DNA from 4 places in the Streptomyces sp. NPDC101237 genome. Region 1 is predicted to be linked to each of the others. Evidence: riboswitches for the same ligand, from Rfam matches in the RefSeq annotation. Region 1 holds a riboswitch; each other region holds the start of a gene.

Region 1 (7,355 bases):
GAAGTCGCCGTGGTCGGTGACCGGCTTGTGCAGCTGCTCGGGGAACGAGTCCACCGCGAACAGCGGGACCGTGCGGCCGCCGTCGTCCAGGCTCGGCGCGTCGACGGCGTAGACGATGCGCTGCACCAGCTGCGGGATGGCCTTGAACCCGGCCGGGCAACTGCCGTCGGCGGCCTCGAACGCCACGTGGGTGCGGTGGTTGGCGCTGTCGATGTTCCGGCCGTCCCAGCAGCTCTGGAACCTGAACGTGCGCACGACGTCACTGCCCGAAGGGCACAGCGGGTACTTGTCCTTGAGCTGCCGGTCCTCGTGACCGGTGCAGCTCCAGGAGGCGTTGGCGTTGGCGGGGCCGTTGACGAAGGACTTGGCGTCGCCGGTGATGATGCGCAGCAGCCGCGGCATCTCGGTGACCTTGGAGGTCGGGTTGCCCTCGAAGGTGAGCGTGACCTGCTTCGCCGTCACGATCTGCCCGGAGTTGCCCTCGGTGCCGCCGCCCGGCTTGTCGGCGTCGCGCTCCTGCTTGCCGTTCTGCAACCGCAGCACGGGCCAGTAGTACGTGGACTTGTCGCCCCGGTCGGCGCAGCTCGTGTCGGCCTTGGCGAGGTCGTCGTCGCTGGCGAAGGCGTTGTTGGACTGGTTGCCGATGTAGTCGTGGAAGTGGTGGGCGCCGTTGGAGACGCCGGGCGCCACGATCACGTTGTCCGAGTTGAACAGGCCGTTGGCGTTGACCCCGCAGCTGGAGGAGAAGGTGCCGGTGGAACCGCCGGGCTGCTCGGCGGGGGTCGCGGCGTTCGGCTGCACGCTGTCGATGTCGGCGTAGTCGGCGGCGACGGGGCCGTTGCCGCCCTGGCCGCCGGCGCCGGTACCGGCGCTCGCACTCGCGCTCGCGCCCTGGCTCGGCGCGCCGCTGTCCTGTGGCGACGGCGACTGGCCGCCGCCCTGGTCCGAGGAGCGCAGGGTGCAGGCGGCGAGGTCGTCGAGGCCCTGCGGACGCTCGCCGGCACGGCCGATGGCGTCGGCGATCCGCTGCAGGGACTCCGACCGCTTCTCCTTCAGCGGCGCCAGGATCGTCCCGTCGGCGGAGCCGGGGTCCTGCTGGATCGCCGCCGTCTGCTCCTTGAGCTGCTGGTAGGCGGCCGCGATCTGCTGGTCCAGCTGCGCGAGTTCGTCGTCGACGTCGGCACGCGCCGCGTCGGGCACGGTGGTCAGACGGCTGCCGACGTCGGGGCAGTAGACGGTGGGCGCGGACAGCACCTGGGCGGTCTGCCCGGTCTGCTGGTCCGAACTCCCCTCGGTGGCCGAGGCGTAGACGTTCACCGCGACCAGTGTTCCGCCGCCGAGCATCAGGGCGACCGCTGCGAAGGTCGCGCGTTGTGCGCCGGTAGGGCGTCTGCGCCTGTTGGGTCTCAAGGTCGTTCCCCTGCGTGTCGTGGTCGGCCGGGCATGGAAATCCCCCCACCCGGTACGCGGCACGGCACCCTCGCGTTCAACGGCCCCGCGAATTCACGGCAATCTCATAGGAAGCAGCCGTGCGGGCCGCCCCGGCACGGGTCCGACGCCTCGAACACCACGACGAACATCACAATTACGTATCGGACATTAGCCACCTCAACCTTCACACGAGTGACACAAGTTGGCTAGGTTGACGGGCAAGCCGCTCGGCTCCCCCCGGCGAATCCCGTCGGGCCGCGCGGCCTCCGCCCAATCCGGTGCCCAACGGGGCTTTCCGGAGCCGGGGACCCAACCGAACCACTGGGGTGAATCGGCCAACCGCCCTGAGGGGCCGCGGCCGTAGGGCATGCCTTCCGGATCGACCCGCCCGAACCCGACAGCTAACCCGGTCGGCGGAGTACGGAAGGAGCACGACCCCCATGGCGCCCGAGAGCCGTGACGAGGTTCGCCGACGGATCGACAGCCTCTACGACCAGGCCGAGAACGCCACCGGGAACTACAACGCCACCCGCGCGATGAACGGGGGCTCGCGGTCCCGCGGAGTCCCGCTGTTCAAGCGGCCCCGGCGTGACGACCCGGGCCTGGAGAGCATCGCCCGTGAATGGTTCGACGGAGCGCGCTCCCGGCTCGGACCGAGTGTCCCGGCGGCGCTGCCCGCCGACCGGCAGCCCGCCCGTCCCGGTCCACGCCGGCCCGTCAGCGCGATGGCGGCCGACCTGGTCGGCCAGTTGGAGGACTCCGGGCCGGCACGGCCGGAACTGACCGCGGGGCCGTCCGCGACCAGCGGCATCGAGGTCGTCCGCGAACCGGCGGAACTCCCGCGGCGGGAACTGACGGCCGGCTCCCCGGCCGCCCTGCCGCCCGGTCCGTCCGCCGAGCCCAAGGCGCTGGCCGCCGCGGCGCCGCGGCGCGCCACACCGGGCGCGTCAAAGACCAGGAGCCAGCTGAAGATCGCCAAGGCGCGCGAGATCCTGTCGCAGCGCACCGGGCGGCGCGCCGTCGCGGCCCTCGAACCGGCCCCGGCCGCCCAGCCTCCGGCCCAGGAGTGGCCGGCCCCGGCCGGCATGCCGGGCCGGTACGGCGACAGCGGCACCTTCGCGGCGGACGCCCTGACCGGCACCGGCGCCTTCGCCGCCGTGACCGTTACGCAGACGGGCGCCATCCCGGTGATACCGGCCACGGACACAGGTTCCTTCCAGGTCATGTCCCCCGGCGACACGGGAGGCATCCCGACGATGTCCGCCACCGACACCGGCGGCTTCCGCATCATGAGCCCCGGCGCCGCCCAGCCCCAGTCGCCGGCAGACACCGGCGGCTTCCCGGCGATCAACCCGAACGACACGGGCGCCATCCCGGCGCTGTCCGCCACCGACACCGGCGGCTTCCGCATCATGAGCCCGGGCGCCGCCCAGCCCCGGTCCCCCATGGACACCGGCGGCTTCCCCGCCCTCAACCCGAACGGCGACACAGGCACCACCCCGCACACACCCGCCACCGACACCGGCGGCTTCCGCATCATGAGCCCCGGCACCGCCCAGCCCCAGTCCCCCGCGGACACCGGCGGCTTCCGGGTCATGGCGCCCGGTGGTACCGACGGTCCTTCCGGCGTGGCGCCCATGGATTCGGCCGTGGCGTCCGCCGTGAGCCCGGGTGACACCGGTTCCTTCCGGGTCATGACGCCGGGCGCCACGGGTACGTTCCGGATGCCGGACGACACCGGCTCGTTCCCGGCGATGACGCCGGCGGACACCGGCAGCGTCCCAGCCATGGCACCCGCGGACACCGGCAGCTTCCCGGCCACGGCACCCGCGAACACCGGCGCCTACCTCGCCGCCGGGCCCGTCCAGGATGCGGTGGCCGGCGGTTCCTTCCCTGCTGCGGCCGCCGCCTACCCCAGCGTGCCCCAGGCCTTCGCGGAGGCCGTCCCTCCCGCCGCCCCGTACGCCGTGCCGTCGGCCGACTTCGGCACCGGCGGCCTCCCCGTGGCCGCGCCCGCCATGGACATGGGCGGTTACCCGACCACCGGCTACGCCACCGCCCCGGCCATGGCCGCCGCACCCCAGCCGCCGATGCCGACGACGGTGACGGACCCGCCGTGGGCGATGCTGGCGGCTCCCGCCGCGCCGGCCGAGCCGCCCTTGGCGACGGCAGCCGCCGCCTCGCTCGCCGCCGACCCGCTCTTCGTCGCCGCGGACCCGCTCTCCGTCACGATGGTCCCGCCGATGCCTGCGGTGGTCACCGCGGCCGTCCCGACGGTGCCCCCCGTGGCCGTCACCGAGCCGCTGTCCACCGCTCCCCCGGCCGCGCCCTTCACGGCCGTCGCCGTGGCCGAGCCCGGCAAGGCGATGAAGGCGCTGGCGTTCGCCCGCGCGCAGATCGGGCGGCCCTGTGTCTGGGGCGCGACCGGTCCGGAGTCGTACGACTGCTCCGGCCTGGCCCAGGCCGCCTGGCGGGCCGCCGGGGTGTCGCTGCCCCGCAGCGCGCCGGAGCAGGCCTTCGCCGGCAGCCCGCTGACGTTGGCCGCCGTCGAGCCGGGTGACCTGGTCTTCTTCTTCGACGACGACAGCCATGTCGGTGTCTACGCGGGCGACGGCATGATGATCCACGCGCCCAGCCCCGGCGCGTCCATCCGCGAGGAGTCGATCTACAACGCCGGCGAGTCGGCGATCCACCGGGTGGTGCGCCCGGCCTGAGCAGGGCCGTCCGGGTCAGACCCTCCGCCGCCGGGTGCGCCAGCTCTCGTGGTGGTCCAGGAGGGTCTGCTCCACGGGCCGGTAGGTCAGGCCCAGTTCGCGGACGCTCCGGCCGTTGTCGACGGGGAAGCGGATGCCCAGGTGCCTGCGTATGTAGTCCTGGGTGAGGCCGAAGAGCGGGCCGATGAGCCGTACCGGCCAGTGCGGCAGGGCGGTGCGCGGCAGCCGCGGGTCCCAGGGGCGGCGGGCGCGGATGATCCGGGACATCTCGTGGAAGGACGTCATCGTCTCGTGGGCCACGATGTAGCGGCCGCTCGCCGCCGGGCGCTCCGCCGCCGCGATGTGCGCGTCGGCGACGTCGCGGACGTCCGCGGTGGTGAAGCTGAAGTCCGGGGCGCCGTAGCAGAACAGGCCCTTGAACAGCTCGTCCAGCAGGAACAGGCTGCCGGACTCGGAGGCCGGCGTCAGCGAGGGTCCGAGGACCAGGCCGGGGTTGACGGAGACCATGCGCCAGCGGTCCTGGGCGGCCTCCGCGTCCCAAGCGGCGCGTTCGGCGAGCGTCTTGGCGTAGTGGTAGGGGTTGCCGCTCGCCGTGCTGGTGGTGTTGAAGTACTTCTCGGTGAGGATTCCGCCGGCCATCTCGCGGACGTCGCAGTAGTCGCCGAAGATCGCGCCCACGGTGGAGGTGAGGACCACGGTCGTCACCTCGGGGGTGCGGTCCACGCTCGCGAGGACGTTGCGGGTGCCGTGCAGCGCCGGCTCCACCACGTCCCGCCGGCCGTCCTTGATCCGTTCCGGCATCAGGAACGGGGAGGCGACGTGGAAGACGGTCGCGCAGCCCCGGAAGGCCTCGTCGAAGGAGCCCTCCGCGAGCAGGTCGGCCTCGAACAGGGCGAGCCGGCCGGGGAAGGCCTCCTGAAGCTCCCACAGCGGCCGGACCTTGGCCGGGTCGTTGGCGCTGCGGACGGTCGCGCGGACCCGGTAGCCCCGCTCCAGGAGCCGGCGCACCAGGTGGCTGCCGACGAATCCGCTGCCGCCGGTCACCGCCGCGGTCCTCTCCCCGCCTGCGTCCACGCTTCCGCCCCTCGCCCCTGGGCCACCGCGCCTCGGTGTCCCGCACAGGACAGGCTGGTGCATGTCAGGGGCGGCCGCCAAGGTCCGGGAACGGAGCGGTACCGTCTCCGGGGCATAAGGAAGAACCCAGAGAGGTCATAAGGTTGGCTTATGGGGCCATAGACCGGACCCGCGTACCAACTTAGGACTGCCTTAGTTTAGGCTTCCCGTTCGAGATCGATTGTCCTCACTCGATCGATTGTCATCACTCGAAGGGAACCTGATCATGCCGCGCCCCCTGCGGGTAGCCATCGTCGGTGCCGGCCCGGCCGGGATCTACGCCGCCGACGCCCTGCTGAAGTCCGAGGTGGCCGCCGAGCCCGGCGTGTCCGTCGACCTCTTCGAGCGGATGCCCGCCCCGTTCGGCCTGATCCGCTACGGCGTCGCTCCCGACCACCCCCGCATCAAGGGCATCGTCACCGCCCTGCACCAGGTCCTGGACAAGCCCCAGGTCCGCCTCTTCGGCAACGTCGACTACCCCACCGACATCAGCCTGGACGACCTGCGCTCCCTCTACGACGCCGTGATCTTCTCCACCGGCGCCACCGCCGACCGCGAGCTGCGCATACCCGGCGTCGACCTGGACGGCTCCTACGGCGCCGCCGACTTCGTCTCCTGGTACGACGGCCACCCCGACGTGCCCCGCACCTGGCCGCTGCACGCCGAGAAGGTCGCCGTCCTCGGTGTCGGCAACGTGGCCCTGGACGTCGCCCGGATCCTCGCCAAGACCGCCGACGAACTCCTGCCGACCGAGATCCCGCCGAACGTCCACGAGGGCCTGAAGGCCAACAAGGCCCGCGAGGTCCACGTCTTCGGCCGCCGCGGCCCGGCCCAGGCCAAGTTCTCCCCGATGGAACTGCGCGAGCTGGACCACTCCCCGAACATCGAGGTCATCGTCGACCCCGAGGACATCGACTACGACGCCGGATCGATCCAGACCCGCCGCGGCAACAAGCAGGCCGACATGGTCGCCAAGACCCTGGAGAACTGGGCCATCCGCGACACCGGTGACCGCCCGCACAAGCTCTACCTGCACTTCTTCGAGTCACCCACCGAGATCCTCGGCACGGACGGCAAGGTCACCGGCCTGCGCACCGAGCGCACCGCCCTGGACGGCACCGGCAACGTCAAGGGCACCGGCAAGCACACCGACTGGGACCTCGGCGCGGTCTACCGGGCGGTCGGCTACCTCTCCGACAAACTGCCGAAGCTGCCCTGGGACATCGACTCGGGGACCGTCCCGGACCAGGCCGGCCGTGTCATCGAGGAGTCCGGGAACCACCTGCGCTCCACCTACGTCACCGGCTGGATCCGCCGCGGCCCCATCGGCCTGATCGGCCACACGAAGGGCGACGCCAACGAGACCGTCGCCAGCCTCCTGGACGACTACGCCTCCGGCCGCCTGCACACCCCGGAGGCCCCCGCGCCCGAAGCCGTGGACGCCTTCCTCGCCGAACGCGAGGTCCGCTACACCACCTGGGAGGGCTGGTACAAGCTGGACGCCGCCGAGAAGGCCCTCGGCACCCCGCAGGGCCGCGAACGCGTCAAGCTCGTCGAACGCGAGGACATGCTCCGGGAGAGTGGCGCGTGACACGCCGCTGAAGAGCTGGAAGGGGGGCCGCCGGATCACCGGCGGCCCCCCTCTCGTCCGGCGCGGCGAACGGGGCCCGCTCCGATGCGGATGGACGAACGGACCCCGCTCACCGCACCATTGTCCAAAATCCGCCCGGTCCGGGACACGGGTGAACCGGCGTCGCCGACGCACCCCGCGCACACCCCGAGTGCGCGGCGCGCTCCCCCGGCGCGCGCGGCACCCGCCCTGGGGAACACGCTCCCGAGCAGTGATACTGGAACGCACGACCCGCTCCCATCAGCTGATTGGCCCATGTCGAACTCCGCCACCGACCGTGCCGTCCTCCCGCCGACCGTCTGGGCCGCCCGTGGCCGCCACACGGGCCCGGACTCCGAGGAGGTGATCCGCCGGATCCTGCGCCGCCGCAAGGAGACCGGCGCCGTCGACGACTTCGCCGAACCCGCCGGCCTGCCCGGCCCCGCCGAGGGCGCCCTGCCCGAGATGCCCGGCCCGAGGGTCTACGA
Region 2 (7,355 bases), on a different contig from region 1:
TCGCCGACCACCAGGACGACATGCCGTCGACCAACTCGCCCGAGCCGTCCGCGAGCCGCAGCCGGACCCCGCTCGCCGACTCCACGACGAGCGGTTCGGCCCGGCCCGGCATCGGTCCGTACGGATGCCAGACGTGCCGTCGGTCCAGCTCCAGCAGCTCGGGGACGCTCAGGTCAGGCATTGGGCGCGAGATCCGTTCCGGCGCCCCTGCGGCGGACGGCGACCAGGTCGGTGCGCGGCTCGTTGGCGAGCGAGGTGGCTTCCGCGAGCGCGGCCGCCTCCTCGTGGGAGCCGCAGACCCCCGACCCGCAGCCGGCCTCCCCGTGCGACCCGCAGCCGGCCTCCGCGTGCGACCCGCAGCCTCCGGCCGCGACGTCGGCCCGGTGCTGCGGCAGCGTCACCTCGTCGGCGCCCTCGACCACGAACCCGGCGTCCGCGATCATCTCCAGGTCCGCCTGACCGGCCTGCCCCTCGGTGGTGAGGTAGTCGCCGAGGAAGATCGAGTTGGCCAGGTTCAGCGCCAGCGGCTGCATGGTGCGCAGGTGGACCTCTCGGCCGCCCGCGATCCGCACCTCGACGTCCGGGCAGACGAACCGCACCATCGCCAGGATCCGCAGACAGCGCTGGGGGGTGAGGTTCCACTCCTTGGCCAGCGGGGTGCCCTCGACCGGGATCAGGAAATTGACCGGCACCGAGTCCGGGTCCAGCTCGCGCAGCGAGAAGACCACGTCCACCAGGTCCTCGTCGGTTTCACCCATACCGGCGATCAGACCGGAGCAGGCCGACAGACCGGCCGCGTGCGCCTTGGTGACCGTGTCCACCCGATCGGCGTACGTGTGCGTGGTCGTGATGTCCCCGTACGTCCCCTCGGACGTGTTGAGGTTGTGGTTGTAGGCGTCCGCGCCCGCCGCGCGCAGCCGCTCGGCCTGGCCGTCGGAGAGCAGCCCGAGGCAGGCGCACACCTCGACGCCTTCGTTCTGCTCCTTGATGGCCTTGATGGTGCCGGCGACCCGGTCGACGTCCCGGTCCGTCGGGCCGCGTCCGCTCGCCACCAGGCAGACCCGCTTGGCGCCGCCGGCCAGGCCGGCGGCGGCCGCCTTGGAGGCCTCGTCGGGCTTGAGCCAGCTGTACTTGAGGATCCCGGTCGAGGACCCGAGGCGCTGCGAGCAGTAGGAGCAGTCCTCAGGACACAGACCGGACTTGAGGTTGACCAGGTAGTTGAGTTTCACGCGCCGGCCGAACCAGTGCCGGCGCACCTTGCCGGCCGCGGCCACCACATCGAGCACGTCGTCGTCGGAGGTCGCCAGTACGGCGAGTGCTTCCTCGCGGGTCGGCAGCTCGCGCCGAAGCCCCTTGTCCACCAGCGTGTTCAGCAGGTCCATGAGAGCCGATCCTGTACTACGGGGCCGCTCCTGGCCAAGGAGAGTTTGCACAACCCTGTCAGTTCGACGTGTGGGATATGCAACAGGACCACCCCCGTACACAGGGTCCACAGAGAGCATGGAAGACCAGGTCAGAGACCCGAATCCGGATCCCGTCGCCCGTTTGGCGAGAGCCGTGTGCGACACGCACAGGCCAGTGGATCAGTATGGAGGATTCCTACAACACCCCCGAGTAGGCTGATCACCCAAGCGCCGTGCGTGACGGGGTGCGGGCTTGTTCTTGGAGCTCTCGGCATCCCCCACCGTGCGGCCGTAGGGGACCGCGAGGCGCACGACCAGATCTCGAGCGAACGGCGGACGCACGCGGAACTCGCGCTCGTAGTTCGCTGATTGTCCGCGTGCGGACGCGTTCTGGGCGACGAAACGGATGCCGGCCCCGATGATGGTGATCAGTGCTGCCAGTACGCCGAGTACGGGCGCGGCGGGCGGGAAGACGACGGCCAGGATGCCGAGGACCGCTGCCGCGAGGGCGTAGGTCACCGAGCCGTAGGAGCCGATCCGTTAGGTCCAGCGCTTGTTCGCCACGATGGTGATCGCGACCCCGCCGATTCCGGTTCCCCAGTTGGGGCCCCGGTACTTGGCGTGGACGCGGCCCCTGCGGGCGTTGCCGTATTCGTCGCTGTCGAACGCCACCGGTGCCTTGCTGGTGTCCAGCACGCTCCGCGGCGTGCCTCGTGCGGTCGCGCCGCAGCAGCCGCTGACTCGCGGGGCGCCGCCTGGGCGTGCGGCCGGTCCGCGTGAGGGACGATCACGATCCCTTACGAAGGGCGTGATACAGCCTCTGACCTGGACGATTTCCCTGCTGGACATAACCGGCTGTGGGTATTGCCACACAGTGGTGGCTGATGGTCCCGCTAGGGTCTGTTCACTGCCCACAAAATCACCGGAGGAGCCATGGCGTTCGGCTGGATCGACGAACAGGCGGAACTGCGCCGCCGCGCCGGACTGGTTCGGACCCTGCGCCCCCGCCCCGCCGACTCCCCGCTGCTGGACCTGGCGAGCAACGACTACCTGGGCCTCGCCCACCACCCCGAGGTGACCGAGGGCGCGGCGGTCGCGGCCCGGACCTGGGGCGGCGGCTCCACCGGCTCCCGGCTGGTCACCGGCACCACCGAACTCCACACCGAGCTGGAGCGCGAGCTGGCCGATTTCTGCGGGTTCGAGGCGGCCCTGGTCTTCTCCTCCGGCTACGCCGCCAACCTCGCCGCCGTCACCACCCTCGGCCCGCACGGCTCCCTGATCGTCTCCGATGCCCTCAACCACGCCTCCCTGATCGACGGTTGCCGGCTGGCCCGGGGTACCACCCAGGTCGTCGGGCACGCGGCCCCGGACGCCGTCCGCAAGGCGCTCGGGACGCACGAGGGGCCCGCGGTCGTCGTCTGCGACACGGTGTTCTCGGTGGACGGCGACGCGGCGCCGCTGGCCGCGCTGGCCGAGGCGTGCCGGGAACGCGGTGCCGGGCTGCTCGTGGACGACGCGCACGGGCTGGGCGTGCTCGGGGACGGCGGGCGGGGCGCGCCGCAGGCGGCCGGGCTCGCCGGCGCCGACGACGTGGTGGTCACGGTGACCCTGTCCAAGTCGCTCGGCAGCCAGGGCGGGGCCGTGCTCGGCCCGGCACGGGTCGTCGACCACCTGGTGAACGCGGCCCGGACCTTCATCTTCGACACCGGTCTTGCACCGGCCGCGGCGGGCGCGGCGCTGGCGGCGCTGCGGTTGCTGCGCCGGGAGCCCGAACGCGCGGAGCGGGCCCGTGCCGTCGCCGCCGAACTGCACGCACGGCTGACCGCCGCGGGTCTGGAAGCGGTGCGTCCGGACGCCGCGGTGGTCTCCGTGCGGGCCCCGTCCCCGGAGGGGGCCGTGCGGTGGGCGGCCGCCTGCCGTGCGGCAGGCCTGGCCGTGGGCTGTTTCCGCCCGCCGTCCGTGCCGGACGGCGTGTCGCGGCTCAGGCTGACCGCCCGTGCGGACCTCTCCGGGGCCGAGATCGAACGCGCTGTACAGGTGATCGGTGAGACACGACCATGAGTCGGCGTGACACGGCCGGGTCCTGACCGAATGCGGATACGGAGTCGGTCACGTACCGATCAGCAGGTGAGCGCCGACACGAAACCCGCCCAGCTCCCGGGGGAGAAGAGCAGCGCGGGTCCTGCCGGGTCCTTGGAGTCGCGCACGGCGAGCAGTCCGGTCAGCCGACCGGAGTGCGGCCGTGCCGTCTCCACGCAGTTGTTCGCTCCGGTGCTGTAGCTGCTGCGCAGCCACCGCAGTCCGTGCAGATCAGTACTTGAAGGTACGTTCCGAGGCAGTGCATTCATGGTGCCTCCTTACGCGCCGTCACCTATCCCGGCGATGTAATCCAACGAGTCCTCGGGCGAAAGGGCGTGGATCTGAAGGGTGTTGAAGGCCTCCGTGTAGGTCTGGAGGTCTTCTTTCCGTTCGAGGTAGAGGCTACTCGTCAACTGGTCGAGAACAACAACATCCAGATCAGAAGTGCTCGGAAATGAGAAGATTACGAAAGGCCCGGTGATGCCGACATGGGCTCCGGCCGAGAATGGCAGCACCTGCAGCCGTACCTGGGGCAACCGGGCCGCCTCCAGCAGCCGTTCCAGCTGCCGCGCCATCACGCCCGGGCCGCCGACCTCCCGGCGCAGCACCGCCTCGTCGAGGACCGCGCTCAGCTCCAGCGGCGGACGGTTGCGCAGCACGTCCTGCCTGGCCAGCCGCACTTCCACGAGGGCGTCCAGCGCCTCGTCGTCGAGCCCGTCCACGGCCGCCCTGGTCACGGCGCGCGCGTACTCGGGGGTCTGCAGCAGCCCCGGCACGACCGAGGTCTCCAGCGTGCGCATCGCGCCGGCCTGTGACTCCAGACTGATGAAATCCCGGTAGGTGGGCGGCAGTACGCCGCGATAGGCATGCCACCAGTGGTGCCGCCCCGCAGTGTCCTCCGACCCCGCCAACACCAGCAGTAACTCGCGCAGTTGCCCCTCGACCACGCCGTAGGCGTCCAGGAGTAACCGCACATCGGCCGGTTTCACACCGCTGGCGCCGGTCTCGATCCGGCTCACTTTCGACTGGTGCCAGCCCACCAGACGGGCGGCCTCGCCGCTCGTGAGGCCGGCACCGGTGCGCAGCGAGCGCAACTCGGCGCCCAGTTTCCGGCGGCGCACCGCGGGACCGTTCTGCATGGGCTACTCCCTACTCCTTCCAGACCGCCCGAATACGCTCTGGGGTCGCAGAGTTCACCGCATCGAGCGACAGATATATGCATATCTTGGTGGATCGCTCCCCTGACCGTCCTGGCAATGGCAGTCTGGCGAAGAAGCACCAGTCCGGGACCGTACTCGAACCATCCGCACCGTGTCGGACCACGGTCCCGTGGGAAAGGGACGACGTCGCCATGGCAGACCACCTGGAAGCATCCATCACTCTGCCGAGCGATCCCGCCTCGGTGTCCGTGGCCCGCTCCTACGCGCTGGGCACTCTCGCGGAGTGGGGTCTGCCGCCGGGTACGGAGACCGCGGACACCATCCGCCTCATCGTCTCCGAACTGGCCACCAACGCGGTCCAGCACACCCTCGGGCAGTCCCCGACCTTCACGGTGGACCTCGTCCTCGACCGGGACGAACACCTGCGCATCGGCGTCACCGACAGCCACCCGCGGTTCCCGAAGAGACTCCCGGCCGCGGTCCAGCAGGACAACGGGCGCGGCATGGTGATCATCCGCTGGCTCACCGCGGAGTGCGGCGGCAAGCTCCGGGTGCGCCCCACCCGGGAAGGCGGCAAGACCGTCTTCATCGAGCTGCCCTGGGCGGTCCCGGCCGGTACGGTCACCGCGGCCGGCCAACAGGAACCGTAGCCCCGAGTTCCCGCCGGCCGGCCGCCGCCCGGTTCAGCTGACCCGGCCGTACCAGACGCTGCGCGTCCAGATCTTCTGCAGCTTCACCACGTCCCCGGTCTTCGGGGCGTGCCAGATCCGTCCCTTCCCGGCGTAGATGCCGACGTGGTACACGCTGGAACCCGAATGGAAGAAGACCAGGTCTCCGGCCCTGCGGCTGCCGGCCGAGACGTGACGGGTCTTGTTGTACTGCTGGGCCGCCGTTCGCGGGAGCTTCTTGCCCGCCTTCTTGAACGAGTACAGCGTCAGCCCTGAGCAGTCGAACCGGTTCGGTCCGGTGGCACCCCAGCTGTAGGGCGAGCCCTTCTTCGAGGCCGCGACCTGAAGAGCCCTGGTCGCTATCGTGGCGGCCGAGGCGTCCGCAGCGACGCCCGGGATCACGATGGAGCCGCCCACGGCGGCAATGGTGAGCGCCGAGGCCGTGCCGGCCCGCGCCATCAGCGACGGGACACGATTGAGCGCAGTCATGCGCAACCCTTCGTCAGCCGCCTGTGAAGGATGACCTGTCGGATTCGGGCTGGCGAAGTTGCCCGGCCGTGTCGCCACGGCTTCACCCCTAGGGCTGCGCGGCCCGGTCGATGGTGCGACCGTGCCGGCGACCCGTCGTGCTCGGGTCCTCCACTCCTGCCGATCCACTTCCGTCGACCGGTCATCCGGGCGGCGGCAGGACTCGGCGTCCGCACGGATCGCCCCGCCGCTGTGGCGGGGGCTTGTCGTCAGACAGGGATCTTCACTTACGCGTGTCCGAAAATCCCAACGGAATCGGGGATTTGTGGGGTTACTCACCACCCACCCGTTCGGGTGGACAGGGGTGTGTTCGAATAGCAGCCAACTGCCGTACGTAGCCCCGGACCTGCGCCGAAGCCCTCCGCGTGCCCCTGAGTGCGCGCATCTTGAGCGGGCTCGGCGGTCAGGTAAAACCACGCCACACTCGGCCGAACAGCCGTAACCCCACTGGGTCGTTTCAACTCCGGCCCCACCGGCGGGTGGACGCGTCGCACCGGACGACGGCGGGTCTCACCGTACGCAGTCGGGCGGGAGTGCGACGCGCGCGGTCCGGCGCTCGCCGTCGAGCACCCGCAGGGCCCGTGCGAGCGTGTCCCCATGGAGCTCCGTCTCGCCCCGCCGGTGCATCAGGGCGAGGGCGTCGCGCAGCTCGGCCGCCGCGCGCACCAGCGCCTGCGCGGCGCGCAGCCCGCGGTAGGTGTCCTCGTTCTGCGCCGGGTTGATACGGCCCAGCAGGTCGACCACGGCCAGGTAACGGTCGATCAGCTCGCCCTCGGCGCGGGTCAGCGCGGGCAGCGGCGGCAGCTCGGGCGGCAGCATCGCCCGCTCACCCCGCGTCCTGGCCGGGCGAGCGCCTGCGGCCCGGCACGATCCGGTCCACCAGCCCGTACGCCAGCGCCTCCTGGGCGTCCAGTACCAGATCCCGCTCCAGATCCCGGCGCACCCGGTCCGGTGTCCTTCCGGTGTGCCGGACGAGCATCTCCTCCAGGAGCGCGCGCGTCCGCTCCAACTCCGCCGCCTGGATGACGAGATCACTCGGCCGGCCCTGCACCGGCTCCGGCAGCGACGGCTGCTGGAGCACGACGCGCGCGCCCGGCAGCGCCAACCGCTTGCCCGGGGTGCCGGCCGCGAGCAGCACCGCGGCGGAGGCCCCGGCCTGTCCCAGGCAGATCGTCTCCACGTCGCAGGTGACGTACCGGAGGGTGTCGTAGATCGCGGTCATCGCGCTGAACGAGCCGCCGGGAGAGTTGATGTACAGCGAGATGTCCCGGTCCGGGGCCGCGTGTTCCAGGTACATGAACTGCGCCGCCACGTCGTTGGCCGAGATCTCGTCGACGGGCGTGCCGAGGAGGACGATCCGTTCCTCCAGCAGCTTGGCGTACGGGTCCAGGGTGCGCTGCCCGGCGCCGGTGCGTTCGGTGAACTCGGGCAGGACGTGGCGGGCGGACGGTCGGGTCATGACGTACCCCTCCTCGCGGCTGAGCTGTCTCAGCATCCGAAGTCTCGATGAGAAACGT
Region 3 (7,355 bases), on a different contig from region 1:
CCGCCACGCGAAGTTCTCGTAAAAGCGGAAGGCCCCGGCGGACTCCGGGCACACCGGACCGGCAGCCCTGACGTCGGGGGGTTGTCGTCGGGGCCGCCGGGGTTCGGTGGGGTCCGTCAGGGGGTGAGGCCCTTGCCGCGCAGCCACGTCATCGGGTCGATGCCGGTGGCCTGTCCGCCGGGGTGGACCTCCAGGTGGAGGTGCGGGCCGGTGACGTTGCCGGTGGCGCCGACCCGGCCGATGACGTCGCCGGTGGCGACCTTCTGGCCGACCTTGACGCCGATCGAGGACTGGTGGCAGAACCACAGCTCGGTGCCGTCGTCGAGGGTGAGGATCGTGCGGTAGCCGTAGGAGCCGGCCCAGCCGGCCTCCGTGACGGTGCCGCTGTGCACGGCCTTGATCAGGGTGCCGGTGGGAGCGGCGAAGTCGAGGCCGGTGTGGTAGCCGGAGGCCCACATGGAGCCGGCCTGGCCGAAGGTGCCGGTGATCGTGTACGAGACGACCGGCAGCGTGTACTGCTTGGCCAGCGCGGCGAGCCGCTTCTGCTCGGCCTGCGCCTTCTCGGCGGCCTGCGCCTTCTGCTTGGCGTCGGCGGCCTGGGTGGCCGCGGCCTTCTCCGCCTTGGACTCGGCGTCGGAGACCGCCTTGTCGGCGGCGGCCACGGCCTTGGCGGTGGCCCGGACGTCGATCTGGGTCTGCTGCTGCTCGGCCTGCGCGATGATCCGGCTGCGCAGTGCCTCACCGGCGTCGGAGGAGGAGTCCGCGTCGGTGGCGGTCGCCGTGGTGACGCGGCTCAGCGCGGTCTGGGTGGCCTGGGTGGCCTGGTGGCCGGTGCCGTCGCCGAGCAGGGAGTCGACGGAGGACGGCAGGTCCGGCAGCGAGAGGGAGACCGGCGGCTTGCCGGTGTTGGCGCTGGCCATGCCGCCCGCGCCGACGGCGGCGATGACACCGACGCCGAGGACCGTGGAGCTGCGGGCGAGTCCGCCGCCGCGCTGCTTGGCGACGCGGTGCCGGCCGCGTACCGGGGCGAGGGACTCCTCGGTGGGGTTCCACTCCTCCCAGGGGCCCTCGTCGGTGCGCCCGGCGCCGTAGCCGTAAGCCTCGGGCTGACGCTGACTGGGCACGAACGGGGCTGTCGGAGCAGGCCGGTTGGACGCCACGCGGGCGCACTCCTTTCCTTCCGCTGCCTACCGGGTTAGCTGACGGGTTCGGAGCGGGAAGGTCTCCTACGCGCGTATACCGACCGTTTCGTACCCGGCGACATACGAGCGATTCACCCCAATGAGGTGGTTCCCCGGTTCCCTTGCGGGATTCGGCGCGTGCGCACGGAGCCGTCGCGGGTGACGGCTGGGACGACCGCGCTGCGTTATCGAACGTTAATAGACGCGGCTGGCAGATTCCAAGCCGTTCTCCTTGATCATTAAGCTTTCGAAGCGAGGACTTACCTGTCACGAACGGCCAAAAACGGTCGAGTTGGCCGCGCGGTCGGTGCGGCACGGGAGTCACAGCGTTTTGATGGTGACCCGGGCGTGATGCGGAGGGCTGCCGTCCGCACACCGAGGGTGACCTTCCCCTGGACGGACGCTCAGGCGCGCCGCACCACCAGCAGCGCCATGTCGTCCGCCGTCCGGCCGCCGGTGTGCCGGCGCACCTCGGCCGCGAGACGGGCCAGCAGCGCTCCCGGGGCGGTGCCGGCCCGGCCGGCCAGGCGCCGCTCCGGGTCGAAGAACCGGCCGTGCGCGTCCCGGGCCTCGGAGAGGCCGTCGGTGTGCAGCAGCAACGCGGTCCCGCTCGGGAACGGCCGCTCGGCGGCCCGGTCCGGCCAGGCGCCCAGCTCGCCCATCCCCAGCGGCAGCGCGGCCTCGGACACCTCGACCGGGCGCACCGTGCCGTCGGCGTGCAGCAGCAGCGGTGGCGGATGGCCCCGGTTGACGACCCGGACCCTGCCCTCGCCGTGCGGGAGTTCGGCGAGCACGGCGGTGGTGAACCCCTCGAAGGTGTCGACTCCGCCGCGCCGGACGCACTCCCGGGCCAGCGCCCGCTCCAGCCGGCCCGCCACCGCCTCCAGCGAGGCCTCCTGCTCGGCGGCCTCCCGGAACGCGCCGAGCACCACCGCGACGGCGGCGACCGCGCCCATGCCCTTGCCGCGGACGTCGCCGACGACCAGCCGTACCCCGTACGGGGTGTCCTGGACGGCGTACAGGTCCCCGCCGACGAGGGTGCCCTCCTGGGCCGCCTCGTAACGGGCGGCGATCTCGAAGCCGCCGATCCGCTCGGCGGGCTCGGGCAGCACCGCGCGCTGGGCGGCCTCGGCGACCTCGCGGGCGGAGGCCAGCCGCTGGTCGCCGAGGCGCACGACCCGGTTGATGCCGGCGGCGAGGGCGGAGACGGTGGCCACGGTGGTCAGCTCGGTGACGGCGTCCGCGTCGGGCACGAGACCGAAGCGCGCGTGCACGCCGTAGACGGCGAGGAAGGAGGCCAGGCCGGTCAGGACCGTGGTGCGCAGGGAGGAGAGCGGGGCGGCGACCAGCGGGGCGGCCGTGAAGAAGGGGACGGCCGTGTACGCGACCGGGGTGAGCACGTCGTAGAGGACACCGGCGACGATCAGCAGAGCGGGCAGCAGGCGGGCCAGGGTGCGGACGGTCACGGACCCGTCCTCCCGCGCCTCTTCGAAGCCCACGGCCTGACTCTCCTCTGTTCGGGGATCCCCTTGTGTGTCCGTCCAGATTTGCGGTTGCGAGCGGACGGGGGCGAGCGGTGTGCGCCGGGTGGATGAGCACGGAGAGATGTGACGACGGACACGTGCCGGTGCACGCCGGGCCGCGCCGGACACGACTCAGGGCCGGAATCCGTGTTCTGGATTCCGGCCCTGGGCCTTCAGTAGCGGGGACAGGATTTGAACCTGCGACCTCTGGGTTATGAGCCCAGCGAGCTACCGAGCTGCTCCACCCCGCGTCGTTGAAACCAGCATACGCCATCGGGAGAGGCGAAGTCACATCGGTCGAACGCGGTCAGCCCAGCAGGTGGCCGTTCGGGGCCTTCGCCAGCTCCTCGTAGGCGCCGAGCACCAGCACCGCCACCCCCGCCTCGCGCAGCGCTCCCGTCCCGTCGGCCGCCTCGACGAAGGTGTCCGGTTCGCGCCACGCCGTCACCACCCGGCGCACCCCGGCTCGCAGGATCAGCTCCGCGCAGGGATGCGGCCGGGAGGCGCGGCGGGTGCAGGGTTCGAGGCTGGTGTAGACGGTGGCCGCGGCGAGCCGCGGGTCGTCCGCGGGGATCTTGGCCAGGGCCGCCTCCTCCGCGTGCACGACGGGGTCGCCCGCCTCGCGCGAGTGACCGCGGGCCAGTTCCGTGCCGTCGGCCGCGACCACCACGGCGCCGACGCTGAACGCGGTCCGCGAGGGCGGGCAGTCGGCCGCCAGTTCGCAGGCGATCCGCAGCCAGTGCCGGTCGGCGGCGGACACCGACCCGCCCGCGCCGGGTGCGGTGGGCTCGTACCGCATCAGAACGACGTCCTCGATACGGCGGCTCTCCACGAGCCGCAGCCGTCCCGCCTGGTATCCGCCGGGGCCGAACAGGCGCGGCGCCTTCGGGTCGCCGACGAGGAGGGGCGCCAGGACGAGCTGGAGTTCGTCGGCGAGGCCCTGCCGCAGGAGCTGGGTGTGGACGGTGCCGCCGCCCTCGACCATCAGCCGGCCGACCGCGCGCGCCTCGTACAGGTCCCGCAGCAGCGCGGGCCAGTCGAGCTCGGCGCCGAGGGAGACGACGTCCGCGGCGACCCCGAGGCCGCGGATCCGCGCCGCGCCCGCGTCCGTGGTGTACACGACCTTCTCGCCGCCGGTGTGCCAGAACCGCGCGTCCGGATCCAGGTCGCCGGTCGCGGTGACCGTGACCTTCAGCGGGTACTCGGGCCTGCCCGCCGCGACCCGGGCGGCGCGCCTGCCGGGGTCGTTCACCAGCAGCCGCGGGTTGTCCGCGCGGATGGTGCCGGCGCCGATCAGGATCGCGTCGACGCAGGCCCGCACCTCGTCGACGCGGTCGAAGTCGGCCGGGGAGGAGAGCAGCAGCCGGTCGGGGCCGGTGTCGTCGAGAAAGCCGTCGAGGGAGACGGCGGCGGACAGCAGGACGTAGGGGTACGGCATCGGACGGGCTCACTCCCGGGGGCGACGGGCAGGCTTGGTTAAAGTTTGAAACAAACCTACACTGGCGGTATGACGACTCGCTGGCTGACGCCGAAGGAGCAGAGCGCCTGGCGCGCCTACATCTCGGCGACGCACCTCCTGGAAGACGCTATGGACCGGCAGCTCCAGCAGGACGCCGGCATGCCGCACCTGTACTACGGCATCCTCGTCAGTCTCTCCGAGGCCCCCGAGCGCAGGCTGCGGATGACCGACCTCGCCGAGAAGTCGAAGATCACCCGGAGCCGGCTGACGTACGCGGTGACCCGGCTGGAGAAGGACGGCCTGCTGCGGCGCGAGGACTGCCAGTGGGACAGGCGCAGCAGCTTCGCCGCCCTGACCGACGAGGGCCTCGCGGTGCTGGAGCGGGCCGCGCCGGGGCATGTCGAGACGGTACGGGCGGCGGTGTTCGACCAGCTCTCCCCCGAGCAGGTCGCGCAGTTGGAGGAGATCAGCGCGGCGATCACGCGGGCACTGGAGGGCGACGCGTCGACGCCGCGGCCGACCTCCGACGAGGTTCCCTGGCGCCGGCGGTCCTCGCCCTGTTCCGGCCCGTCGTAGCAGCTCCGCGACGGCCTCGGACGGGCCTCCGTCAGACCTCCTCCGGGCCGCCGCCCGCCGGATGGCTCACGGGCGGGAGCGGGTGGTTGTTCCCGCGGAAACGCTGTTGCTTCAAATTTAAAACGTGGGTAGGGTTCCCAGCGGTGAATCTGCTTCAAATCTGAAGCAGATTCCGCTGCCGTCCTGCACCCGGACACAGGAGACCCGATGCCCGACTTCCCCGCCGCCACCCAGCGCGCCCGCGTCCGGGTTCCGCTGCGCTTCACCGACGGCTACACCGTCGACGCCGAACTCGTCACCTTCCACGGCCTCGCCGACGGCCAGGAACACGTCGCCGTCGTCCTCGGCGACCCCGCGCCCGGCACGCTCCCGCTGGTCCGCCTGCACTCCGAGTGCCTCACCGGCGACGTCTTCGGCTCGGCCCGCTGCGACTGCGGACCGCAGCTGCGCGAGGCCGTCGAGCGCATCGCGCAGCGCGGCGGCGTCCTGCTCTACCTGCGCCAGGAGGGACGCGGCATCGGCCTCTACAACAAGCTCGACGCCTACGCCCTCCAGGACCAGGGCCTCGACACCTACGAGGCGAACGCCGCCCTCGGCCTCCCCGAGGACGCCCGCGACTACACCGCCGCCGCCCAGATGCTGGCCGCCCTCGGCCTCACCGAACTCGACCTGCTCTCCAACAACCCCGACAAGGCCGAGCAGTTGCGCGACCTCGGTGTCACCGTCCGCGACCGCGTGCCGACCGGCGTCTTCCGCACCGCGCACAACGTCCGCTACCTGCGCGCCAAGGTCCTGCACACCCAGCACACGCTGCCGCTCGGCGAACTGACGGACCTCACCGCGGGCTGAGGCACCGCCGCGCCGTCACAGACTCAGCGCGATCGCGGCGCCGATGCCGCCGAGGCCGAGGGCGACGGCCGCCTCGGGCCAGCCGCCGTCGCCCCAGCGGAAAAGCCGGTCGGCCGCCAGCCGGCCAGGACCGAGGGCGGCGAGGCCGAGGGCGACCACGCAGATGGCGACGTTGTACTCCACGCCGCCGTCCTCGTCCCACAGGCCGTGCGCGGCGGTGACGGTCACCATGGCGTTGATCATCACGCCGACCACGGCGGCGGCCGCGAGCGGCGTGAGCAGCCCGACCAGCAGGCCGAGACCGCCGAGCAGCTCGGAGAGGCCGCCGATCACGGCGAACAGCTTCCCCGGGTGGTAGCCGAGGTCGGCGAACCCCTTGCCGGTGGCGGTCAGACCGGGCCCGCCGAAGAACCCGAAGAGCTTCTGGGAGCCGTGCGCGGCCAGGAACAGCCCGAAGGTCAGTCTGATGAGCAGCAGCCCCCAGTCACCGGCGGTGGTGTGCCGCTCACGGTCCCGCCGCGCGGGCTGCCGCGCGCGGACCGAAGGCCAATCCGTAGTGCGCCTCGCCATGTGAAGACTCCGGTACGGACGACGATGGGGCGTCTCCCCTGCCGGGAGAGGCGTCGTTGGACCGGACGGCGGCGAGCGCGCGCCACCACGCCGCGTCGGCCGCCCCCACCGATGCTTCCGCACCCGCGCCGGGCGCGCACGTCGAGAGCGCGGCGCCCGCGGCGGGGCCCGCTCGGCGCCGGGCCGTCAGGCGAGCCAGTCGGTGTAGCGGGTGGGCGCGACGCGGGCGTTCGGATCGGTCAGGACATCGCCCTTGACCTGGGCGAACATACCCGCGGTCGGGTCGGTGACGACGGTGCGGTGGTCGCCCTTGCGGGACAGCGTGAGCCGGCCCAGCTCGTCCAGGGGGAAGACGTCGGGTCCCGCGATGTCCCGGATGCCGTTCAGCGGCGCACCCGCGGCGACCTCCGCGACCTCCGCGGCCACGTCGGCGGCGGCGATGGGCTGGATCGGCGTCGCGGGCAGCCGGACGGTGTCGCCGTCGGAGGTCCAGGACATGATGCCGTCGACGAACTCCATGAACTGCGTCGCCCGGACGATCGAGTAGGGCACCGGACCGGTCGCGAGGATGTGCTCCTGCAGCGTCTTGGCCCGGTAGTAGTCCAGCTCCGGCACCTGGTCGACGCCGACGATCGAGAGAACCACGAAGTGACCGACGCCGGCCCGGTCGGCGGCGGCCACGAGGTTGTCCATCGAGGTCTGGAAGAAGGCGGGCGAGGCGTCGTCGAAGGTCGGCGAGTTCGTCAGGTTGACGACGACGTCGGCCCCGGCCATCGCCTCGTCCAGCCCCTGGCCGCTGAGGACGTCGACGCCGGTGGACTTCGAGTACGGCACGGCCTCGTGCCCGGCAGCGCGCAGATCCCGGACGACCTGCGATCCGATCAGCCCGGTACCGCCGATGACTGCGATCTTCATGTCATGCCTTTCGCGAGGCATACGACTGCTTGTGCACAGAAATATGCCACCGAACCCCCACCCGGTCGCGCCAGGAGCCCCGCGCCCACCGCACCCAGCCCCACGGCTGCGCCTCCCCCGGCCCCGATCCGGCCCGCGCCCCCCTCCCCCAACTCACCTCCACCTTCTCCGCCTTGCCGGCCGAGCCCGCGTACCGGATCCAGCGGTGCGGCGATTCGGCGTCGTCCCTGCACGCGGATTCCGCGAAGGCGTCCCACCGTTCGGTCCCGGCGGGAGCAGTCG
Region 4 (7,355 bases), on a different contig from region 1:
TCGTCCCGGCCCGTCAGCTCCTTCGTCGCCCCGAGGAACGAGAACTCGGCCTCCTGGTCGCCGCTGATGACCTCCGGCTCCACACCGAGGATGTCCAGCACCCCGCGCACGAACTCGTCGCGGTTCTCGGCGTCCCGGGAGGCGGAGGTGGCCACGAACCGCAGCCGCTCCGCGCCGTACTCCTTGATGACGGCCGCGTACTCCCGGCAGGCCGCGAAGGTCCGCTCCAGCGCCCGCGGCGCGAGCCGCCCGGTCCGGTCGACGCCCTCGCCGAGCCGGACGATCACCATCCGCCGGTCCAGATCGACGAGTTCACCGGTCACGGGGTCGGCGTCGGCGACGAGCAGCCGGATGGAGTTGGTACCGCAGTCGATGGCGGCGACACGGGTCACTGGTCCTCCTCCCCGGACGGCGTCACGCACGCGCCCTTGGCCCACCACTCGGGCAGCAGGGCGATCGCCTCGTCGCCGAGCGGGTTCACGCCGGGTCCGGCGGCCAGCGAGTGCGCCACCAGCACGTGCAGGCACTTCACCCGGTCCGGCATCCCGCCGGCGCTGGGAAAGCCCGCCAGCACCTCGATCTCGTCCCGGCGCCGGACGTAGTCCTCGTGCGCGGCCCGGTAGGCCGCCGCCAGCTCCGGATCGCTCTCCAGCCGCGCCGTCATCTCCTTCATCACGCCGTTGGCCTCCAGAGTGCCGATGGCGGACGCGGCCTTCGGGCACGTGAGGTAGTACAGCGTCGGGAACGGCGTGCCGTCCGGCAGCCGGGGCGCGGTCTCCACGACGTCGGGCTGCCCGCACGGGCAGCGGTGCGCGATCGCCCGCAGCCCGCGCGGCGGCCGCCCGAGCTGCTGCTGGAAGGCCTCGACGTCGGCGTCGGTCGGCTCGGTGCGCGGAGTGGAGGGCGGAGGCGTGTGCATGACTGTGTTCTGTGCGGCTTTCTGTCGGTTCACTGATCGGACGCGTCGGACTTGTCGACGCCGTCCCAGACGTTCGCGTACCACGGCCGGTCGGCCGCGCCGAGGTAGGCGTGCGCCTGCTGGGCGGCAGCGGGGTCGATCACGATGTAGCCGGTCTCCCCGGGCATCACGTAGTGCAGCCGCTGCCGGATCTGCTGCTCGGCGTACGCGTCGTCCTGCCAGCGGGCCTTGACGTCCCGCAGCTGCTCGACCCGCTGCCTGGCCTGCTTCTGCTGACGCTCCTGGTCGGCGATCTCGGCCCGCTGGGAGACGTACTGACGCATCGGATAGGCGAGCGCGACGATCATCGTGCACAGCACGATCGCGAGCAGCGCGGCGCGCCCGGTGAGCCGGGAGCGCCTGGCCTGCCGCTTGGTCTGGGAGCGGTAGACCCGGGCCGCCGTCTGCTCGCCGAGCAGTTTCAGCCTGGTCGCGGTGGAGAACCGGTCCCGGTCCCTCACGGCCATGTCCCCGCCTCCCGTTCACACGCGCGTACGTCCCCGCACACGGTACGGGACCGGGTACGGGGACGTACGTACGACTGGCTAAGCCTTACCCTCTACGGGCCCTACGGCTCAGCCCTTGAAGCGCGGGAAGGCGCTGCGGCCGGCGTACACCGCGGCGTCGTCGAGGATCTCCTCGATGCGCAGCAGCTGGTTGTACTTGGCGACGCGCTCGGAGCGGGCCGGGGCGCCGGTCTTGATCTGGCCGCAGTTGGTGGCGACGGCGAGGTCGGCGATGGTGACGTCCTCGGTCTCGCCGGAGCGGTGGGACATCATGCACTTGAAGCCGTTGCGCTGGGCCAGCTCGACGGCGTCCAGGGTCTCGGTGAGCGAGCCGATCTGGTTCACCTTGACGAGCAGGGCGTTGGCGGCGCCGTCCTCGATGCCACGGGCCAGGCGCTCCGGGTTGGTGACGAACAGGTCGTCGCCGACGATCTGGACCTTGTCACCGAGCTTGTCGGTGAGGACCTTCCAGCCGGCCCAGTCGTCCTCGAACAGCGGGTCCTCGATGGAGACCAGCGGGTAGGAGGCGACGAGCTCCTCGTAGTACTCGGTCATCTCGGCGGCCGAGCGGGACTTGCCCTCGAACTCGTACTTGCCGTCCTTGTAGAACTCGGACGCGGCGACGTCGAGCGCGAGCGCGATCTGCTCGCCGGGGACGTAACCGGCCTGCTTGATCGCCTCCAGGATGAGGTCGAGCGCGGCGCGGTTGGACTCCAGGTTCGGGGCGAAGCCGCCCTCGTCGCCGAGACCGGTGGACAGGCCCTTGTTCTTCAGGACCTTCTTCAGGGTGTGGTAGACCTCGGCACCCCAGCGCAGCGCCTCGGAGAAGGACTCCGCGCCGATCGGGGCGATCATGAACTCCTGGATGTCCACGTTGGAGTCCGCGTGCGAACCGCCGTTGAGGATGTTCATCATCGGCACCGGCAGCAGGTGCGCGTTGGGGCCGCCCAGGTAGCGGAACAGCGGCAGGTCGCTGGCCTCGGAGGCGGCGTGCGCGACGGCGAGGGAGACGCCGAGGATGGCGTTGGCGCCGAGCGAGCCCTTGTTGTCGGTGGCGTCCAGGTCGAACATGGCCTGGTCGATCAGGCGCTGCTCGGTGGCGTCGTAGCCGACCAGCTCCGGGCCGATCTGCTCGATGACGGCGAGGACGGCCTTCTCGACACCCTTGCCGAGGTAGCGGTTGGGGTCGCCGTCACGGAGCTCGATGGCCTCGAAGGCGCCGGTGGAGGCGCCGGAGGGAACGGCGGCACGACCCGTGCTGCCGTCGTCGAGGCCGACCTCGACCTCGACCGTGGGGTTGCCTCGGGAGTCCAGGATTTCCCGGGCTACGACGACGTCGATGGACGGCACGAGCATCTCCTTCTTGGGATGTGACGCTGGTTGTGCGGGCGCACGCGGGCCTTGTCGGCCCTTGCTCAGCCTTGCGACTAGAGCCTAACCGCCCCGGACCCGTCAGACGGCCGACCGACCGGCCCGTGGACACACTGACGGTACTCATTGTTCATGTACGGAACAAAGGGGGGTCCGGTGAAAAACGGAAGAAGAGCGGGTCACGAAGAGGCCCGCGGGAGGCGGCCGCGGACACGGCCCCGCCCCGGTGCGTACGGGGGAGAACGCACCGGGGCGGGAGTCAGCCGGGGGGACGGGGGCGGCCCGCACGTGGACCTCGCCACGAGGACCACGGCCGCGCGGGGGCTGCGGTTGGGCGGGCCTACTTCAGGTGCAGCTGCTGGCCCGGGAAGATGAAGTCGGCGTCGTCGACGATGTCCTTGTTCAGCTTGAACAGCGCCTGCCAGCCGCCCTTGACCTTGTGCTTCTCGGCGATCGAGCTGAGCGTGTCGCCCTTGACGACCTTGTACTCGCCGTCGCCCTTCTTCACCTTCTTGCCGGTCGGGGTGGTGACCGTCTTCTTGGCGGCAGGACGCTCGGCGGAGCGGGAGGCGGCCTGGCTGTCGGTGGAGCGGGTGGCGGTGCCGCCGCCCGACGAGCTGCCGGAGCCGGAGGAGCTGGAGCCGCCGGTGTAGGCGGCACCGGACAGGCCCTTGCCGCAGACCGGCCAGGCGCCCTTGCCCTGCGCGGCGAGGACCTTCTCGGCGACCGCGATCTGCTGCGCCTTGCCGGCCTGGTTGGCCTGCGCGGCGTACTGCGTGCCGCCGTACGCGGCCCAGGTGGAGGCGGAGAACTGCAGGCCGCCGAAGTAGCCGTTGCCGGTGTTGATGGCCCAGTTGCCACCGGACTCGCACTGGGCGACGGCGTCCCACTCGGAGGCGGTGGCCGCGGAGGCGGTGCCGGTGGCCATCAGCGGAGCGGCGATGGCGACACCGGTGACGCCGGCGAGCGCGGCGACGCGGGTGGCCTTGGACGGACGACGGTGCTTGCCCTTGCCGGAAAACAGCATGGAGAATCCCCTCACCGACGCCTGCGAGGTGAGCTGTCGGGTTCGGGCCGGTTGAGTTGCCCGGCCGCACACCTCACGGTGCGCGGCTCCACCCCTAGCCGGACACGGCGGTCTCAACCACCGGTCCCGGCACCTACCTTGGGTCCCCCGCTCCTGCCTACGGCGCTTGACGCGACGACTGTTCCCGGGCAGCCGCTGGCAGGACTCGGCGTTGCGACAACCGGGGCTCGTGGTGACGAGCGGCCTCGACCGTAAACAGGCGATCAGGGGAATTTCAAAGATGATCAGGGCTTCTGAGACTCATCCCACACTTTCACCGAAACGGACATTCAACTCGAAGCGGGACGTCAACTCCCGCCGGTTTTGGCCCTATTCGGTGCCGAGTTTCAGGGTCTGACCGGGGGCGATGTCGTTCGGGTCGGTGCCGATGTCGGCCTTGTTGGCGGCGTAGAGCGCACGCCATCCGCCGTCCAGGTCAAGGGAGTCGGCGATGGAGGCGAGCGTGTCGCCGTCGCGCACGGTGTAGGTGTCCGCGCTCCGGGAGGCATGACGACCGGAAGACATCCCGCTCTGACCGTTTGTCACGCTTTCGTCCGCCGAGCCGCCACGGTGCTTGCCGCTGCTGCCGACCGCACCCGTGTCGACCAGATCCCAAGAACTGCCCGTCTGCCACGAATTGTCCGACTCGTCTGCTTCGGGGACGACCGGGTTCTCGCTCGCTTTCGAGCTGTCCGAGCCGCCCGTTCCCTTCCCCGCCGTCTTCGAGGAGGCGGCGGGAGCGTCCTTGCCGGAGCCCTTGCTCGCGCTCGGCGACGGCGTGACGGACGCGGAGTCCGAGGCGCCCGCCGAGGAGTCGGAGGGGCCGGAGTCCGGGGAGGCGGAGGAATCCGATGAACCAGAAGAAGAGGACGAATCCGACAGCCCGGAGGAGGAGTCGGCGGAGCCGGACGCGTCGCCCGAGTCACCGGCGCCCGTGTCGACGCTCACCGAGGCGTCGTCCGAGGAGAGCCCGGAGAGCAGGGCGCAGGTCCGCCACGGCTTGGTGCCCTGGTCGGCGAGGATCTTCTCGGCGACCGCGATCTGCTGCGAACGGCTCGCCTGGTCCGGCGTGCCGGCGTACTCCTGGCCGCCGTAGTGGTCCCAGTCGTCCTGGGACATCTGCAGGCCGCCGTAGTACCCGGTGCCCTCGTCCATGCTCCAGGAGCCGCCGCTCTCGCACTCGGCCACCCGGTCCCAGGTGCTGCCGTCGGCCGCGTTGGCGCTCGCCGCACCGAGGAGCGGAATGGCGATGGCCGAGCCGGTCACGCCGGCCGCGACGAGGAGCGCCGGAGCCTGACGGGGGCGACGGTGACGACCGTTCCCGGAGAGCATGCGGAGACCTTTCGAGCGACAGCGGTGACCGGCGCGACGGTCCTGCCGGCGCGCCGCACTGATGGGTGAAGGTATAGGCAGACGATCACTTGTCACAAGTTAATGCCGCGTAGATCACGTGAAGATCACATAGTTGAACCCTGGTCATCTTTACCGGTGATGGGCCCGGCGGGGGTGAACTCCACGGGGAGCGTGCGCAGTCCGCGCATGATGAGTCCGCCGCGCCAGCGCAGCTCGCTCTCCTCGGCCGCCAGCCGCAGGTCCGGCAGCCGGGTGAGCAGGGTGGCGAGCGCGCTCTGGCCCTCCAGGCGGGCCAGCGGGGCGCCGAGGCAGTAGTGGATGCCGTGGCCGTACCCGAGGTGCTGGTTGTCCCGCCGCGCCAGGTCGAGGGTGTCCGGCTCGGCGAACCGCTCCGGGTCCCGGTCCGCGGCGGCCAGCACGACCAGGACCGGGTCGCCGGTGGCGATGCGCTGCCCGCCGAGGCCGAGCGGCTCGGTGGCGAACCGCCAGGTGGCGAGCTCCACCGGCCCGTCGTAACGCAGGAGTTCCTCCACCCCGGTCTCCAGCAGCCCGCGCTCGCCCGCGGCCAGCGAGTCCTGCAGCCGGCGGCGCTGTTCCGGGTGCGTGAGCAGCGCGTACGTGCCGTTCCCGATGAGGTTGACCGTCGTCTCGAAGCCGGCGAACAGCAGGATGAAGGCCATGGCGGCGGCCTCGTTCTCGGTGAGGTGCTCGCCCTGGTCGGAGGCGCGGATGAGCCCGGAGATGAGGTCCTCGCCGGGAGCGGGCTCGGCGGTCAGCGCCTCGCGCTTGCGGTGGATCAGCTCGGCCAGGTAGCCGCGCATCTTCTTCACGGACCGCGCGACCCCGCCCCGCGGTCCGCCGCCGTGCCGGATCATCATCCCGGCCCAGTCCCGGAAGTCGTCCTGGTCCTCGCGCGGGACGCCCAGCAGGTCGCAGATGGCGTAGATGGGCAGCGGGAAGGCGAACTCGTGGATGAGGTCGGCCTCGCCGCGGCCGGCGAACCCGTCGATGAGCCGGTCGGTCAGCTCCTGCACCCGGGGCGCGAACTCCGCGACCCGGCGCGGGGTGAAGGCCTTGCTGACGAGCCGGCGCAGCCGGGTGTGGTCCGGCGGGTCGATGTTCAGCAGGTGCGTCATCAGCTCGGCCTTGCGCTCACCCGGGATCCCGGTCTTCCCCTTCGCGTGCGCGGGCTCGTCGTGATGCGCCGGGTTCTTGGACAGCCGGGGGTCGGCCAGGGCCTGCCGGGCGTCGGCGTAGCGGGTGACCAGCCAGGCCTCGACCCCGCTGGGGAGCCGCGTACGGTGCACCGGCGCGTGCTCCCGCAGCCAGGCGTAGGCGGGATAGGGGTCGGCGGCGAACTCCCAGGTGAAGAGTTCGGGGGCGGCGGTGGCGTCGGAGGCGGGCTGGTCGGTCACCTGATGACGGTATCCGGCGGCGTGCGCCGCCCGGACCGCGCGTCGTCGGTCCAGGCGAGGGGGGCCGCCCCCTCCCGGCCCCGTCCGCGGCGGTCCCTACGCGTCCACCCCTTCCGCCGCCCGTACCGCGTCCCGGTAGGCGCGGGCCGCCGTGCGCAGGGCCGCCTCCGGGTCGACGCCCTCCGTCTCGGCCCGTACCGCCAGGGCGAGCAGTTCGTAACCGATGCCCCGGGCCTGCGGGAGGGGTACGTCCAGGCCCGCCGTGTGCACCCGGGAGGCGAGCTTGGCGGCCAGGGCGAGTCCGGGCTGGGCGAGGGGCACCCCGTCGGTGACGGACGCGCGGCGCTTCTCGATCGCCTTCGTGCGCAGCCAGTGCTCCTTGACCTCCTCCGGGGTCGTGGCGGTCTCGTCGCCGAAGACGTGCGGGTGACGGTGGATGAGCTTCGTGACGATGCCGGCGGCCACGTCGTCGACCGAGAAGGGGGCCTCGGGGTCCTCCTCCGCGATGCGGGCGTGGAAGACGACCTGGAGGAGCACGTCGCCCAGTTCCTCGCGCAGTTCGTCGCGGTCGCCGGCCTCGATCGCCTCGACGAGTTCGTAGGCCTCCTCGATGGCGTACTTCGCCAGCCCCTCGTGGGTCCGCCGCGACGACCAGGGGCACTCCCGGCGGATGCGGTCCATGACCT

Evidence for each region. A riboswitch is a leader RNA that binds a small molecule or an ion and turns the genes downstream of it on or off. The one in region 1 is predicted to bind cyclic di-AMP.
Region 2: another riboswitch for cyclic di-AMP. It lies ahead of ACIRQ9_RS22460 (C40 family peptidase); the one in region 1 lies ahead of ACIRQ9_RS13725 (NlpC/P60 family protein).
Region 3: another riboswitch for cyclic di-AMP. It lies ahead of ACIRQ9_RS00490 (M23 family metallopeptidase); the one in region 1 lies ahead of ACIRQ9_RS13725 (NlpC/P60 family protein).
Region 4: another riboswitch for cyclic di-AMP. It lies ahead of ACIRQ9_RS14980 (transglycosylase family protein); the one in region 1 lies ahead of ACIRQ9_RS13725 (NlpC/P60 family protein).

The regions. Positions count from the first base shown of each region.
Region 1 covers NZ_JBIWNY010000007.1:151,754-159,108, reverse strand. Annotated here, with positions in the region: gene ACIRQ9_RS13730 (DUF1996 domain-containing protein) at 1-1,344, opposite strand, end outside; cyclic di-AMP (ydaO/yuaA leader) riboswitch at 1,689-1,863, shown strand; gene ACIRQ9_RS13725 (NlpC/P60 family protein) at 1,872-4,145, shown strand; gene ACIRQ9_RS13720 (NAD-dependent epimerase/dehydratase family protein) at 4,161-5,219, opposite strand; gene ACIRQ9_RS13715 (FAD-dependent oxidoreductase) at 5,485-6,849, shown strand; gene ACIRQ9_RS13710 (hypothetical protein) at 7,144-7,355, shown strand, end outside.
Region 2 covers NZ_JBIWNY010000014.1:110,243-117,597, forward strand. Annotated here, with positions in the region: gene ACIRQ9_RS22420 (adenosylmethionine--8-amino-7-oxononanoate transaminase) at 1-181, opposite strand, end outside; gene bioB (biotin synthase BioB) at 174-1,382, opposite strand; gene ACIRQ9_RS22430 (hypothetical protein) at 1,584-1,922, opposite strand; gene ACIRQ9_RS22435 (hypothetical protein) at 1,944-2,099, opposite strand; gene ACIRQ9_RS22440 (8-amino-7-oxononanoate synthase) at 2,337-3,464, shown strand; gene ACIRQ9_RS22445 (DUF397 domain-containing protein) at 3,524-3,751, opposite strand; gene ACIRQ9_RS22450 (helix-turn-helix domain-containing protein) at 3,761-4,621, opposite strand; gene ACIRQ9_RS22455 (ATP-binding protein) at 4,834-5,292, shown strand; gene ACIRQ9_RS22460 (C40 family peptidase) at 5,326-5,799, opposite strand; cyclic di-AMP (ydaO/yuaA leader) riboswitch at 5,803-6,017, opposite strand; gene ACIRQ9_RS22465 (hypothetical protein) at 6,349-6,657, opposite strand; gene ACIRQ9_RS22470 (ATP-dependent Clp protease proteolytic subunit) at 6,665-7,297, opposite strand.
Region 3 covers NZ_JBIWNY010000001.1:112,000-119,354, forward strand. Annotated here, with positions in the region: gene ACIRQ9_RS00490 (M23 family metallopeptidase) at 117-1,160, opposite strand; cyclic di-AMP (ydaO/yuaA leader) riboswitch at 1,168-1,328, opposite strand; gene ACIRQ9_RS00495 (PP2C family protein-serine/threonine phosphatase) at 1,586-2,680, opposite strand; tRNA gene ACIRQ9_RS00500 (tRNA-Met) at 2,882-2,955, opposite strand; gene ACIRQ9_RS00505 (dihydrofolate reductase family protein) at 3,012-4,142, opposite strand; gene ACIRQ9_RS00510 (MarR family winged helix-turn-helix transcriptional regulator) at 4,212-4,739, shown strand; gene ribA (GTP cyclohydrolase II) at 4,947-5,588, shown strand; gene ACIRQ9_RS00520 (DoxX family protein) at 5,604-6,158, opposite strand; gene ACIRQ9_RS00525 (SDR family oxidoreductase) at 6,345-7,073, opposite strand.
Region 4 covers NZ_JBIWNY010000008.1:100,390-107,744, forward strand. Annotated here, with positions in the region: gene ACIRQ9_RS14960 (exopolyphosphatase) at 1-392, opposite strand, end outside; gene ACIRQ9_RS14965 (DUF501 domain-containing protein) at 389-919, opposite strand; gene ACIRQ9_RS14970 (septum formation initiator family protein) at 949-1,425, opposite strand; gene eno (phosphopyruvate hydratase) at 1,534-2,820, opposite strand; gene ACIRQ9_RS14980 (transglycosylase family protein) at 3,176-3,862, opposite strand; cyclic di-AMP (ydaO/yuaA leader) riboswitch at 3,866-4,037, opposite strand; gene ACIRQ9_RS14985 (transglycosylase family protein) at 4,232-5,233, opposite strand; gene ACIRQ9_RS14990 (cytochrome P450) at 5,359-6,669, opposite strand; gene ACIRQ9_RS14995 (nucleoside triphosphate pyrophosphohydrolase) at 6,766-7,355, opposite strand, start outside.